One region of the Colwellia sp. SU-HH01172 genome, then DNA from elsewhere that is predicted to be linked to it. Evidence: predicted binding sites of a transcription regulator. Region 1 holds the regulator's gene; each other region holds the start of a gene.
The links. Region 1 encodes FNR, which switches genes on or off when oxygen is low (the NO sensors DNR and NnrR bind a similar motif). Its sites were predicted from a motif close to TTGATCTAGATCAA; they were not measured.

Region 1 (5,271 bases):
ATTTCACCCATTTTTTTGAATCTGACCAAGATACTTCAGGTAAATGGCGCGTGACAATTAGTCCGTTTGAACACCATTGGAAAATTCAATCAGTGATCCATTTGCCACAATCAGAGTTCATTGATATTACCCCGAATCCAACTGACGCTAAGTAATGAGCTGGTATTAATGAGCATCTATTTATGAGTTTAGATTGTTTTCATTGTGGTGAAGTTGTGCCCAATGGCATTGACTTGCATACAGACATAGATGATAAAAAACAACCCATGTGCTGTGTCGGCTGTCAGGCTGTCGCGCAAACTATTGTCGATAACTGTTTGACGGATTACTATCGTTTTCGCAGCGCCCCGGCCCAAAAAAGTGATGTATTAGTTCCTGAGCAATTACTGCGCAACGAAATTCTCGACGATGAAAACTTGCAAAATGAGTTTGCCTACTATCATGACGGCTTTAAAGAAACCATATTAACCGTTGAAGGCATAAGTTGTTCAGCTTGTGCCTGGTTAATAGAAATGCAGATCAGCAAACTTGGCGGTATTAACAAAATTAATGTTAACGCCACTACCCAAAGAGCAACCGTTCAGTGGCGAGAAAAAGACGTAAAGCTTAGCGAAATTCTTAGCCTAATTGAAAAAATTGGTTATCATGCCCTGCCATTTAAGGCGAGCACAGCAGAAGAGATAAATAAAAAACAAGCAAAGAGCTTTATCAAACGCTTAGGCATTTCCGGCATTTTAATGATGCAGGTAATGATGATCGCGTTTGGCTTATATTTCGGCGCCTTTTCCGATATGGCCGCACACAACTTAGTTTATTTACGTTGGGCAAGTTTGTTTTTAACAATACCTATTGTCACCTATGGCGCCTTTCCATTTTACAAAAGTGCCTTTTTCGCCCTAAAAGCGAAACAGTTGTCAATGGACGTGCCGGTTTCGATTGCCATAGGACTAGCCTTTTTAGCCAGTGCCTGGGCAACCTTTACTCAACAAGGTGAAGTTTATTTTGAGTCAGTCTCAATGTTCACCTTTTTATTGCTCATCGGTAAATTCCTAGAGTTTCGTGCCCGTACCCGAGCAGCAGATGTTTCAGCTAATCTATTAAAACTAATGCCGATGACCGCAACTAAGCTGGTTGATCATCAAGAAAGCTTTATCGCTGCCACCAATTTAAATGCCGGCGACATTATTTTAATTAAACCCGGTGAAACTATTCCCGCTGACAGCGAAATTATCTCAGGTAGCAGCCAAATTAATGAAGCCATGTTATCGGGCGAGCAATTGCCATTGCATAAGCATCCGCAAGATATTATATACGCCGGCACAATAAACGGCGATGGCAATTTAACCGCTAAAGTAAAACACAATAATCAAAAGTCATTTTTAAGTCAGTTAATTCGTTTAAGTGAAACGTCACAAACCCATAAGCCTAAATTAGCGAAATTGTCTGACAAAATAGCGCAGTATTTCGTTGCTTTGATACTTTTTACAGCCTCTTGTACGGCTTTTTATTGGGCGCAACATCAACCTACAGAAGCATTTTGGATCACATTATCAGTATTAGTCGTGACTTGTCCTTGCGCATTATCACTGGCAACGCCAACCGCCCTAACCTGCGCAACCACTCGCCTTAATCGCGAAGGCATTATGGTAAAGTCCGGGCATGTTTTAGAAACTATGCCTGAAATTGATGCTATGGCATTTGATAAAACCGGTACGTTAACCACTGGCGAGTTTACTATTGCTAATGTTGTTACATACGGTGACTATGCACTTGACAATAATCCAGCGGGACCAGAACAAGTATTGGCCATTGCCGCCGCGCTAGAAGCCCACTCTGCACACCCGCTTGCCAAAGCATTTATCGATTATCGCGACTTTAACCACACAGCTAGCCAAGTTGTTGTTGCTCCAGGAGCGGGAATTTCGGGTGAAATAAAGCAAAAACATTACCGAATAGGTAAAAACTCTTGGTTACTTGATAATAACAGCGAGCAAGCTCATAGCGCCCAATGTGTGCTGATGGAGAATGAAACCTTAATAGCAGAATTCTATTTGCATGACGGTTTACGTGATGACGCCAAAGCACTGATTGAATTTCTGCATAACAATCAAGTTAAAACCTTAATGCTTTCTGGCGATCACTTAGTCGGTTGCAATAAACTACAAAGCCAACTAAAGCTTAATGACGTACAAGCAAATTTGTCAGCCCAAGATAAAGTCAACGCCATTAAAGCCCAACAATTGTCTCATACCGTTGCTATGATTGGTGACGGCGTCAACGATAGTCCAGTATTAGGCGCGGCACATTTATCCATTGCCATGGGCAGCGGCACTGACATTGCTAAAAACGGTGCTGATGTCATTTTACTCAACAATAAACTCAAATCAGTTCAGACCTTGAGAGATGTTTCCATACGCACTGCAAAAATTATAAAGCAAAACTACCTTTGGGCATTTGGTTACAATGCCATCGTATTACCTTTGGCGGTTATGGGTTATATTGCACCATACATGGCTGTTATTGGCATGTCTGCCAGTTCAATTTTAGTGGTGAGTAATTCGTTAAGGCTATTAAGAAAATGAGTGTAATTTACGTATTGATCCCTATTGCTATTCTGTTAACGGCTGTTGGTATTTATATCTTCTTTTGGGCGGTAAAAACAGAACAATTCGATGATCTAGAAAAACAAGGCATGAGTATTTTATATGACGATGCCAACGAAAAAAAAGACGAACAAGTTGATAACGACGACGATAATTCCACGATAAATAACGAGCAAGATACACAGAAGTAACCCTTAATATGACCCTAGATTACTTCTCAGCATTTGTTATTGGCTTATTAGGCTCTGGGCATTGTATCGTGATGTGTGGTGGCATTAGTACCATGCTCACCACAGCAATATCGAATGAGGTCAGCAATAACAAATATCGCATTGTTTTTGCCTATAATTTCGGACGAATTTTTTCTTACAGTCTCATTGGCGCATTAGTCGCGTTTACCAGTTCAATGGCGGCAAAAAATGTCGGTTTGCCCATTGCAGCGTTAAAAACTGTCGCTGGCATCTTTCTTATCTTACTCGGTTTATATCTAGGACAGTGGTTAATGTGGTTAAGCCATGTCGAGCATATTGGTAAAAAACTATGGCGCCATATTTCCCCTAATACCAAGAAGTTTATTCCGATTAAAAATACTCGTAGTGCATTTGCCTTAGGGGCATTATGGGGCTGGTTGCCTTGTGGTTTGGTATACTCAACTCTTACCTGGGCATTAGCCAGCGCTAATACTATTAACGGCGCCTTAATTATGTTTTTCTTTGGCCTAGGTACCCTGCCAGCATTACTTTCTGTCTCACTGGGCACTATCAGTATTAAGTCCCTACTGAGCAATACGCTCTTTAGAAAACTCGCCGCTATTCTGGTGATTTTATACGGTATTTATACTATACTTATTGCATATCTATAACGCATCTAATATGATCCACATCATTAAAATGCAAATGAACTATAGGTCATTATGAGTAATAAATCGTGTACAGGTCAGCAACATATTCACTGTCAAAACTGTAGCATTAGTGAGCTATGCATACCGTTTTCTTTAAACGATAAAGAACTCGATACCTTAGATAATATTATCGATCGTAAGCGACCTATTCATAAAGGTGAGCAAATATTTAATGATGGCCAGCCTATGCATGCATTGTACGCCATCCGTTCAGGTACCTTTAAAACCTACACGGTAAACGAGCAAGGTGAAGAGCAAATTACCGGATTTCATTTAGCAGGTGACTTATTGGGTTTTGATGCCATTGCCAATGCAGAACATCCAAGCTTTGCCAAAGCTTTAGAAACCTCTATGGTCTGTGAAATCCCTTACAACACACTTGATACCTTATCTAACAGCATGCCGAAACTAAAAAAACAAATTTTACGCATGATGAGTACGGAAATTCGTGGCGATCAAGAAATGCTAACCTTGCTGAACCGAAAAAATGCCGAACAACGATTAGCAACGTTTATTAGTACCTTAAGTACTCGTTACCATGCTCGTGGTTTATCGGCGTCAGAGTTTCGTTTGTCGATGACTCGCAGTGATATTGGCAACTATATTGGTTTAACGGTTGAAACCATTAGCCGTTTGCTTAATCGTTTCCATAAAAATGGCTTGATCCAAGTTGATGGCAAACTCATCACCATTTTAGATATTGATAAATTAAACGAGTGCGCAGCGCTTTAACCCCTTCTTACTTTTCTAAATTTCCTTATTGAAACAATTCACGCTATGCTTAGCGTGAATTGTTGTTTATCTTAGAGACGATAATAATTTGATTTAAAACAACTATTATTGACTCAAAGTGGTCTATTGTTATAGTTACAGTAGACAATTGATAAAGGAATTAGATATGGAAAAGTATCAAAAAATACTCGCTATTGTTGACCCAACAACAGAAGATCAAAAAGCTTTAGAGCGTGCACTAGAATTGGCCCGTAAAACAGGCGCTAGCATTACAGCATTTTTGACCATATATGATTTTTCTTATGAAATGACCACCATGCTTTCAAGCGATGAGCGAGAGGCTATGCGTCAATCGGTGATCAACGACAGAACTCAATGGTTACAGTCAATTATCTCAGAGCTTGATGTTGCTGAACTCAGTATTGATTGCCAAGTTATTTGGCATAACCGCCCCTTTGAACAAATCATTGAGCAAGTGCTTAAAAATGGCTACGACATCGTTATTAAGGGCACGCATCAACACGATAAACTAAAATCAGTCATCTTCACACCGACTGATTGGCATATTTTACGTAAATGCCCATGTCCAGTGTTACTGGTGAAAGAACATTTATGGCCAGACAACGGCAATATTGTTGCGGCACTCAATATTGGTAGTGATGAAGAAGAACATCGCTCACTAAACGATAAAATTACCGCCGAAGCCAAACAGTTAACCAAAGTAATGAAAGCTAACTTACACTTAGTTAATTCTTTCCCTGGTACACCCGTTAACATCGCCATTGAAATTCCTGAATTTAATGCCAGCGATTATAATCGTTCGATGTTAAAGCATCATGAAAATGCCATGTTTGAACATGCTAAAGCATTTAATATAAGTAAAGAAAACACTCATATCAAAGAAGGTTTACCAGAGGACGTTATTGAAAGCCTGGCTAATGACTTGGACGCTGAATTAGTGATTCTAGGCACCGTAGGCCGAACGGGATTATCTGCGGCCTTGATTGGTAATACCGCTGAGCATGTTATTGATCG
Region 2 (5,271 bases), on a different contig from region 1:
TTAAAATGAACATGCGCTCACCTTCTCGGCTATTCATTTTTCGCCCTTCTGGGTATTTAATGCAGCAATATTTACAATCGTCTTTTGGTCTATCTTCCGAACGAGCGGTAAAGCAACGCGCTGAATAAGCAAGCGGCATATAGCCCCAAGAAAATACTTCGCATTCGAACTGGTCTCGAATATTCTCTTCCTCTGCTTGTTGCAGCAAAGTTTTCAGCCAATCACCAGAAACTTCTACTGGCATTACCCAGCGGCTCATGCCTTGTCGAAGCAATACTTTTAAGGTCGCGATGTTGTAGCAGTTAATTGCTGGGCCTGCGACAAAAGGTAAATTTAGCTCGTGCATCATTTGCACGGCACTTAAATCATTCGCTTCAATAAGCAGTTCACCATTGCCGCATAATCGGCGCATGGTTTGAATTTCCGCTGGCGATTCCAACAGCGCCATAGTCGATAACACAATTTGTTTATCGCTATTACTGTTAAGTTCTTTGGCAAGATTAATCCAGTCTTTTGCTCGCAATTCACGACGCTTAGAACAAACCGTTTCACCTAAATAAATAATATCGGCTTTGCTATTTAATGCTTGCTGATAATAAGCTTCAACATCGTTTTTTGGCCAAAAAAACAAACTAGGACCAAGAGAAAATTTCATATTCATTTCCAACTATTAATATTTATTGCCATTTACGGTGATATGCGCCCAACGTGGTTTGGCTACCTTCAGAAAGGTTTGATAAGGTATTCATCCAAGCCTGTTCAACATCATAAGCGTCTGGGTTTTCGGCAAAACGGTCTAACGCCATGCGCCACGTTTTCGCTACCTGTTCAACATAAGCGGGGCTGCGCTGACGTCCTTCAATTTTCACTGAAGCAATGCCCATTTTTACTAACTCAGGAATAAGCTCTAAGGTGTTTAAACTGGTTGGCTCTTCTAAGGCATGATAAACATTGTCATCCACTTCAAAGCGGCCTTTACATAAGGTTGGATAACCGGCGTTTTCATCACTTTGGTAGCGATCAATCAGCACGTTATTTAAACGGCTTTCTAAGCCTTTATCCGTTTCTTGCCAACGAACATATTTAGCTGGAGAACAGGCACCCGCCGTATTTGGCGATTCACCTGTCATGTAAGAAGACAAATAACAACGTCCTTCTGACATAATACACAAGCTACCAAAGGCAAATACTTCTAACTTTACTGGGCTGGTTTTGGCTAATTGACGAACTTGTTGTACTGACAATACCCGTGGCAAAACCACACGTTCAACGTCAAAGTTGTTTTTGAAAAACTTTATTGCTTCTAAGTTGGTTGTTGACGCTTGCACTGACACATGGCGCTCAACATCAGGGTATTTAGTCGCGGCGTAATCAAGCACGCCCAAATCAGCAATAATTAAGGCATCAGTGCCAATAGCTACGGCATTATCAACCGCTTTACGCCAGCGCTGTTCACCGTCAGGGTGAGCAAAAGTATTAATGGCAACATGAAGTTTTTTACCATGGTCGTGCACATAATCTGCACCTTTAGCCAACTTGCCATCATTAAAGTTAAGACCCGCAAAATGACGCGCATTGGTATCATCTTTCATACCGATATAAACCGCATCAGCACCGTTATCAATCGCTGTTTTTAGCGCAGGTAAATTACCCGCAGGACACAAAAGTTCCATATTATCCAAACCAAAATTTATTTTGTTGGGAGTGTACCTAGGTTCAGTCAGAGATTATTTGATATAAATTAACTATACCGATATTACTTCAAGTACATATTTACTTGTTAACTTGATCTGTTTCATAAAAGCATGGACATCTGCGTGCTAACCTATTGCTCATAATTTAAATGAGTAAAACCTAAAGTGGTGACGGGTTGATATAAGTCACTCTTTAGCGAGTGGAATTTACCTTGATTAATCAAATTACTGAACGAGTTAACTTACAAAACTTACCGTTTAGTGTGCGAAGTCGCGCACTTTCGTTACTGCCTAAAATACTAAAACCTAGCCTGCGCTTAGTGCCGTTTAGCGCACAAAAAAAGCTGCTGCTGCCCGCGCTACATTCAGTATTTAAAGAAGCAATTGAAGATGGTGATTTTGAATTTTTAACCGACAAATGGCTAAAAATATCTATTACCGATATTGATCTACATTGGTGGTTAAGCTTTGATCAAGACCAACTTATTATGGCAGCGCCACAGCTAGCCATTGAAGAAGATGTAAGCTTTTGTGCTTCAGGTGATTATTTGTTACTAATTGCTGGCCGCAAACAAGACCCAGACACCTTATTTTTCCAGCGCCGCTTGCACATTGAAGGCGATACCGAACTAGGTTTAGAAGTGAAAAACCTAATCGACGCCGTTGATGTTGACCAACTGCCCAGTAGCGTACATAAAATTATTAATATACTGGCCGATGTGGTTGAACAAACCCAACAAGAAATTAAGCACGGCGTGCTGGTTTAAGCAAAAGGCAATAGTAAGTTTAGAGCGCAGTAAAATGGGCACTGTGACAGAAAATGTAATTTTGGTGTTCTGCAACGGTTACTAATCTTGTAAAGCGATCCTAATTTAGGCACAAACTTTACTTAATATATAGTCCGCTTTGCCACCAAAGCGGTCATTAGTTGTATAAATTTAGAACCAAAATTACTAGAACGTATTTGAGTTTTTGAAGCAACTTACCTTTCTTTGCATTACCTTTACGATACTTTACTTAAATTCATTTATGCTGGTTGACAAGTAAAAAAATTTATCGAGATGGTATGCAACATATTTATATTGCTTTTTTATTAGTAACTTTATCAGCTTGTGGCGGCTCCAATGGAAACGATGACTCTGAAAGTGATAGTGCACCTATAGTTATTGACACAGATGGCGATGGTGTTGGTGATATCTCAGATGCATTTCCTAGCGATCCAACAGAAACGACAGACACAGATGACGATGGCGTTGGCGATAACTCGGATGCGTTTCCTAGTGATCCAACAGAAACGACAGACACAGATGGCGATGGCGTTGGTGATAACTCGGATGCCTTTCCTAACGATCCAACAGAAACGACAGACACAGATGGCGATGGCGTTGGTGACAACTCGGATGCGTTTCCTAACGACCCCGAAAAATGGGAACCTCAAGTTAGCAGAATGCCCAATTTACCAAATGAATACTTTAATTACGCAGATATCGAGTTACCTGAGCATTTATTGAATAACTTCTTTCCAGAAGAGTTTGGCTTTCAAGTATCTGCTAGCAGCATAGATAATACTCCTCTGCATAATCCTGTTACTAATGCCGAGGCTACTTTAGGTAGAGTGTTGTTTTATGAAACTCAATTAAGTGCAAATAATAGTATTTCTTGCGGATCTTGCCACAAGCAGTCTTTAGGGTTTACAGATGATCGTAAATTTAGTGAAGGGTTTGAAGGAGAGTTTACTAGGCGGCATTCAATGACTTTGGCTAATGCTCGATTTTATGATAGTGGTAAGTTTTTCTGGGACGAACGAGCCGATACATTAGAGCAACAGGTATTAATGCCTATTCAAGACCCAATTGAAATGGGATTAACTTTATCAGAATTAGAAGAAAAAGTTTCAAATCTAGATTACTATCCTGCTTTATTTCAAGCTGCATTTGGTGATGAGATGATAACCGTTGATCGTATAAGCCTTGCAATGGCACAATTTATTAGATCTATGGTAAGTGTTGACTCAAAATACGCTCGTCATCGAGAAGCAGTTAATTCTCCCTTTGAACCATTTGTGGGATTTACAGATGAAGAAAACTTAGGGAAAAGTTTATTCATGAATTTTCGAGGAGACATTCCCCCTTGTGCAGGTTGTCACACCACAGAAGCCTTTGTCGGACCCTTTATTGACGAAGCACTCACCAGTGCAAGCAATAACGGTATAAACGCTGAGTCAGGTGATGACTTAGGTGTGTTTGAAACTACAGGCGATCCAAACCATGAAGGCAAATTCAAAATACCTACGCTGATCAATATTTTTGAGAGTACTCCTTATATGCATGATGGCCGTTTTGCCACATTAGAAGAAGTTGTAGAACACTACAGTACAGGTATTCAAGATCATCCTACGTTATCTCGCATACTTCGTGAAAGGCAAGAAGGCTCTCCAGTTAGTTATAACTTTAGTGAAGAGGAAAAATCCGCACTAGTTAGTTTCTTAAAAACACTATCTGATGAATCACTTTTAACTGACAAGAAGTTTAGTGACCCTTTTGTGAATTAAGTTAATTAAATTAATATAATTATGTGTAACGGCTTTGCTGAACTGGTCGGTTTTATGAGGCTGATGCTTTCGTTGTATCTATGGGTATTGTGTAGATACTTCTTAGTCTATTTTTTTAGCAACTATAATTAATACTTGATGTCAATTTTAGGCTCAAAGTGAGCGCTCAATAAATGAAATTGAACGGTAGTCCTGAGCCTAAAGCGGTTTTTAGATATAAGAGGGGGTAACTTAGGCATAGCAAACGTCCTTGCCCACACAATTAAACCAACACCTAATTAAACTAACAAAATAAAAACTACTGGCGAACCAACTGCAACGGCTTAGCTATGTAAACAAATGCCAAGCCAAACGATAAACCAAATACGATAAATGTCCCTGCGCTTTCCGAGCCGTACGGTAAAATGTTGAAGTGAAATAAAATATTTTCGACAAAACCTAAAGCAAAACCACTCGCCAATAGCGCTTTATTATTCAAGTTACCTTTGGCTTTAAATGCCCTACCAAATAAATACCCTGCCACCGGAAATGTTGACCAAATAATAAAAACGACAATTGAGAAAAACATCGCAATTGGTGAAATACTTTCCGTAACGAGCTTTTCGGTAACCGCATATGACTGGGCAAAAATATAACCTAAATATAAATACAGCATAAAATCTCTCTAAATGGCATAGGTGCCCTTTCAACAACTTGAAAACATTATGCGTAACAGGGCTTATGTTAAGAAAGATTTTACAGACATTATTATTTGGGACTTTGATCTAGTGCAGGGTTTTTAGCGAAGCTTTTACCACTTTAAACTGAAATTAACCTATATTAATAAAGCGACATTGCTAACCTAATGTTATCAATAGCGGTTTATAAACTAATACCACTAAAGACTAGCAATTGAATTAATACCGTAATGATAACCAGCACTTCTGGTGATTTTCATGATAGAAGCAGCTCAATTTGGATGAGAAAAATGAGAATAGTAATAACATTACTCGCATGCCTACTTTTTGCATGTTCAAATGAAGAAAG
Region 3 (5,271 bases), on a different contig from region 1:
TTCTCGAGCACTGGCAGCATCAAAAATAGTCATTTTAAATGGCACTATGTATGGGTAAAAGCTATACGCTAAACCGCAAAAACACATAATAAATAGAATAATTGCCGCTAAAAATGGGAACCAGCAACCGATATCATTCTCCATTGGCACTTTATTCAAATAAAGATGTACAGTGACAAAAATAAAGCCCAATAAAAGTGTTATTGGAATAACAATCAGTACTTGAATACCACCTAGCCATTTATCCATTATTTGTTGGTCAATAAGTAAGTTAGCTAAACATATCGCGACAATACCAACGGCCATTAAAATATTAGTTTTTTGTGCCCATTTTGCTGCTCGTTTTTGCAAGTCTCCTTCTGCTTTCATCACCAACCAAGTAGCACCAATAAAGCTGTAGCCTGCTGTAACACAAATAGCGGAAAGGCTAGAAAAGCCAATACTTAACCATGAGTCTTCAAAAGAGGTGATATAGCGTCCTAACATGTAGCCTTGTGCAAGCGTTGCTAGCAGTGAGCCAAATTTAAAAGCGTAGTCCCATTTTTGTTTATCAGTACTTGGCGCTTTGGTGCGAAAATCAAAAGATACACCACGCAATATTAATCCCGCTAACATGACCGCTGTTGGTAAGTACAACGCTTGAAAAATAATGGAATGTGCTTTTGGAAAAGCAATTAATAATAAGCCGATTGCCATTACCAACCAAGTTTCGTTAGCATCCCAAAATGGGCCAATGGAGTAAATCATGCTATCGCGATGTTGTTGGTTGTCTAAAGGCAGAAGTACGCCAACACCGAGATCGTAGCCGTCTAAAATTGCATAGATTAAAAATGACAGCCCCATCAGGCCGATGAAAACAACGGGTAGCCAATCAGGCGAGGTTATATTCATAATTTAGCTCCTAATTGTTCTTTAGTAATGAGGTTATTGTCAGGATTTTCGGTATTTACTGTCGGTGTTGCTTGCTCAAGGGCAACGGCGCGGTTAGCCATAACAAATAAGGTGCGGATGTAGGCAATCAGTAAAAAACTATAGATAACAGCATATAAAGTTAGCGATAAAGCAATCTCTTCAGGTGGCGTCGTAGTGACGGCATCTTTGGTGCGCAGAATACCGCTAACTAAATAGGGTTGACGGCCAATTTCGGTAACATACCAACCTGCTAAGGTTGCGAGCCAGCCTGAAAATGTCATGGCTATACCTGTTTTTAATAACCAGGTTGGATATTGTTTTTTGACAACAAATTGATAACTGGCAAACCATGAAAACAATAGCATTAATACGCCAATACCTATCATGATACGGAAGCAAAAAAATACCGGCGCTACTGGTGGGTGTTCACCAATAAAGTCATTTAGCCCTTGTATTTCACCATCGGCATCATGCGTTAAAATTAAGCTAGCGACATTCGGTACTTTTACTTCAAAGCTGTTTTCTCGCTTTTCTTCATCAGGTAAAGCGAATAGCAATAAAGGTACACCAGAATCTGTTTCCCAGACACCTTCCATTGCGGCTACTTTCGCGGGTTGATGCTTAAAGGTATTTAAGCCATGTAAATCGCCAACGAATATTTGTAGAGGAATAAGTAAAGCAGCTAAAACAACGGCAAAGTTTAACGCTTGTTTGACCGACTTTTTGTTATCGCCTTTAAGTAACCGATAAGCTGAAATACCAGCAATTAAAAATGCAGAGGTTAACCCTGAAGCTAATAGCATATGCATTAACCGATATGGCATTGATGGATTAAAAATAACCTCTAACCAGCTAGTTACATGAGCGACGCCATCAATCATTTCAAAACCTGCTGGCGTTTGCATCCAAGAGTCGAGCGATAAAATCCAAAAGGCTGAAAGCGTAGTGCCGAATGAAACCAACACTGTCGCTAGGGTATGTACGCGGTTTGAAACGCGGTCCATACCAAACAGCATAATAGATAGAAACGAGGCTTCTAAAAAGAAAGCGGTAAGTACTTCATAGCCAAGCAAGGGACCCGCAATATTACCGACGGTTTCCATATAGCCTGGCCAATTGGTGCCGAATTGGAACGACATAGTGATACCGCTTACAACGCCAATAGCGAAGGTGAGGGCAAATATTCGCACCCAAAAGCGATAAACGCGCAACCAACTTTCGTCTTGGGTTTGGTTGTAGCGCACTTTGAAAAATAACAATATCCAGCATAAAGCGATATTGATGGTTGGAAATAAAATATGAAAACTAATATTGGCAGCAAATTGGATGCGTGAAAGCATGAAACTTGTGTCATTAGCAATAGCTGCTGCATCTAACACGTGATGTACTCCACTTGGTTAAGGTAAGTTTGTCAGTTATGTATAATTGACTGATTAAATTATGTTCTAGGTTTTTTCTCGGTTGTTACTATCGGCTTTAAAAGTTAGCTAGCGGCCTAAGTCACTAGCGTAATAATAATTTATCTTTTACATCTAATATCTTGCTAATGCCTTCACCTAATTTCAGCAGCGCAGACAGCTTTTCAGATGACATGCTTTGCATTTCGGTTGTCCACAAGGTCACCATTTCCATGAGGTCATGCATTTGCTGAACCCGCATTTGTGCATATTCGTCTGACTCATTGCTGGGTTGTTCCATTAAAGCATCGCGCAAGGTTGAAAGAGTTGGATCAAGTTCACGTTTTCTGCGCTCAACCACTAAGGTGCGTGCTATTTCCCAAATATCGCTTGGTGCAGAGAAATACTCTTTTCTGTCACCTGGAATATGATGTAGTTTGATCAGGTTCCACGATTTTAATTCTTTTAAGCCCATGCTGACGTTTGAGCGAGAAATTTGTAGCGCTTCGCTAATTTGGTCAGCATTTAATGGTGCTTCAGTTAGCACGATAACGGCATACATTTGGCCTAGCGTACGGTTTAATCCCCAACGAGAGCCCATTTCACCAAAATGCAAAACCAGTGATTGCGTCATAGGTGTTATTTTCATACTTACTGTCCTTTCTGAATTTTCAGTAATTTGTGAAAATTGTAGGCCTTTTTTGATCTAAGTCAAGCATTTGAAGCCCAAAAACGATGTTTTTTGTGATTTTTATCACAAGGCGTTATTTCTGGAGTGAGGGGGGGAGATAGATCGAGATAGGATTTTAGCGGTGTGAAATGAATTGCCGGCTTAGTTAGTTAATTCATGTTTAGTTGCTGTAAAAGCTTTATAATCCCAGTTTGAAACGTAATTAACCACATTTGATAAGGCACAGCATGAATACCAAAATATATAAGCGCGTACTTTCGCTCACTGATAGCTTAATGGCCGCTGTTCAACAAAAGAATCAATCAAGGTTCGATGGTTATTATTTGGAATTAAAACAGCTATGCGAAGAGCATGAAAACACAGATAAAGATCACCCTGTGCAGTGGGAAACTCTGGCTGACTTTACCGATGATTTAGCCTTGGCCGTGACAATATATCAGCAAGCGTTAACTAAGGCTGAAGCAATTAATAATAAAGATTTTCGTTCATCAATTGGTTATTCAATTGCGGCATTAAAGGTTGAGCTAAACGACAAAATTGGCGCAATCGAAGCTTTAGAACAAGCAAAAAGTAGTTGTAATAAAATTGTCGATAAACAACTAAAAGCAGAAATTCATGACTTGCTAGTAGAGTTAAAAAACTCGTAAGTTAATTGCTTTAGTGCCTTAAAAATAATATTCCAAGCGCAGAGTATGTGGCTATTATGCCGCACTATTGCTAGCAATAAGTTCCCGTGTATTGAAAGCTATTTAATCATTTTTATTCACGGTACAATCACAACGTAAATGTGGCACATACGCGGGCGTGCTTTATCATCCGTATAGTAAATAAATCGTTAAATAACCCTAGAAGAATTAAGTATCGTAATGAAACCCTATAACAATATTGCTGAATTAATTGAAATGCTAGAGTCTGAAATTGTTGCTTTATCTGAGCAAATTTCAACATTGAAACAAGAGCCGCAAAGCTTTAATGAACAAGTTATCTTGAAATATATTGATACTGCGAGCACAGGCCAAACCAAAGATTTTGTTAGATCATTAGGGGTGAAGTCTGAGCGCGGTTCGTTATTTTCATCGGGTGATGTTAGCAAATTAATTAAAAATGGTGCTGATGATATATCACCTGAGTTGCTAGCTATTGCTCGCCAAGTTGTCAATATGAAAAATAAAGCAGGAAAGTTTCGTTAAGCAGATACAGCGATGGCGCTAATCATCTAGCGCCATCACCGAAGCTTAAATTTTTTGGTTAATATGCTTAACTAAAGTTAGTGCTTAGCTCTTCTATTGCTTCGGCATTGCTATTAACTTCTATGCTTTTATCTGATACTTCACCCGCTAGCTGGGTATTTCGTTGAGATATGTTGTCAATATTGTGAATACCTTGAGTAATTTGCTCAGCAACAACACTTTGCTGTTCAGACGCAGTGGCAATTTGTGCCGTCATATCATTAACATTTTGAATATTATCGATAATGTTTTGCATGGCTTGCTTGATATTTTTTGATTCAGTGGAACATTCATCTGCACTGTTCTTATTCGTCAACATGACTTGGTTCCAAGTGGTTAATGTTTTTTGTAATTCCGTAACAGAGAGTTGAATTTGCTCCGTGGCACTTTGTGTGCGGCTTGCTAGCGTTCTAACTTCATCAGCAACTACTGCAAAACCTCTACCTTGCTCGCCAGCTCTTGCTGCTTCAATCGCGGCATTTAGTGCCAGTAGGTTAGTTTGATCGGCGATTCCTTGAATTTCACTCATCACGGTAGATATTTTATCGACGTCGGCGACTAGCTCAGTGGCATTATTTGCGGCATTTTCAACATCGCTAGCGAGTTGCGCAATTTTGCCTTCACTGGCATCAATCGTGACTATGTTTTGTAGGCAGTCGGCTTGTACTTCTGCAACTTTATCGTGAGCTAAGGTGGTACTTTGACTAACTTCACCTATGGTTGCACTCATTTGGGTAATAGCAGTAGCAAATTGGCTAATATGCTCATTTTCTTCTTGGATACTATTGCGCATTTCGTGTGAGGTTTGCGCTAGTTCGTCTGCGAGTTTTGCTAATCTTCCACCTGAATCGTTACATCTTCCTAAAACTGTTTTTATTCGTGCTTTATAGAGTTCAGTGGGGTAATTAATAATACTGAGAATGCCTTTGCCTAAGTAAATAAGGCGAGAGGGGCTATCAAATTGTTTTTTGGTTGTGGTTAATTGGTTGGGGAGTGAAATCAACTCTTCGGCAAAAACTATCGTTAATAACGCTAGGCAGCC

Region 2: the regulator FNR is predicted to act here: its motif matches at 1,871-1,884, upstream of ubiT (ubiquinone anaerobic biosynthesis accessory factor UbiT).
Region 3: the regulator FNR is predicted to act here: its motif matches at 3,011-3,024, upstream of AC27JP_RS16550 (GbsR/MarR family transcriptional regulator).

The regions. Positions count from the first base shown of each region.
Region 1 covers NZ_BAAJMB010000004.1:263,691-268,961, reverse strand. The annotation lists gene AC27JP_RS12635 (FixH family protein) at 1-155, shown strand, start outside; gene AC27JP_RS12630 (heavy metal translocating P-type ATPase) at 183-2,582, shown strand; gene ccoS (cbb3-type cytochrome oxidase assembly protein CcoS) at 2,579-2,794, shown strand; gene AC27JP_RS12620 (sulfite exporter TauE/SafE family protein) at 2,803-3,465, shown strand; gene fnr (fumarate/nitrate reduction transcriptional regulator Fnr) at 3,517-4,236, shown strand; gene uspE (universal stress protein UspE) at 4,403-5,271, shown strand, end outside.
Region 2 covers NZ_BAAJMB010000001.1:129,252-134,522, forward strand. The annotation lists gene AC27JP_RS00625 (U32 family peptidase) at 1-655, opposite strand, end outside; gene ubiU (ubiquinone anaerobic biosynthesis protein UbiU) at 678-1,673, opposite strand; gene ubiT (ubiquinone anaerobic biosynthesis accessory factor UbiT) at 1,907-2,461, shown strand; gene AC27JP_RS00640 (cytochrome c peroxidase) at 2,761-4,245, shown strand; gene AC27JP_RS00645 (hypothetical protein) at 4,544-4,900, opposite strand; gene AC27JP_RS00650 (DUF2989 domain-containing protein) at 5,213-5,271, shown strand, end outside.
Region 3 covers NZ_BAAJMB010000007.1:27,531-32,801, forward strand. The annotation lists gene AC27JP_RS16540 (cytochrome d ubiquinol oxidase subunit II) at 1-891, opposite strand, end outside; gene AC27JP_RS16545 (cytochrome ubiquinol oxidase subunit I) at 888-2,252, opposite strand; gene AC27JP_RS16550 (GbsR/MarR family transcriptional regulator) at 2,416-2,958, opposite strand; gene AC27JP_RS16555 (tetratricopeptide repeat protein) at 3,228-3,647, shown strand; gene AC27JP_RS16560 (hypothetical protein) at 3,867-4,190, shown strand; gene AC27JP_RS16565 (methyl-accepting chemotaxis protein) at 4,258-5,271, opposite strand, start outside.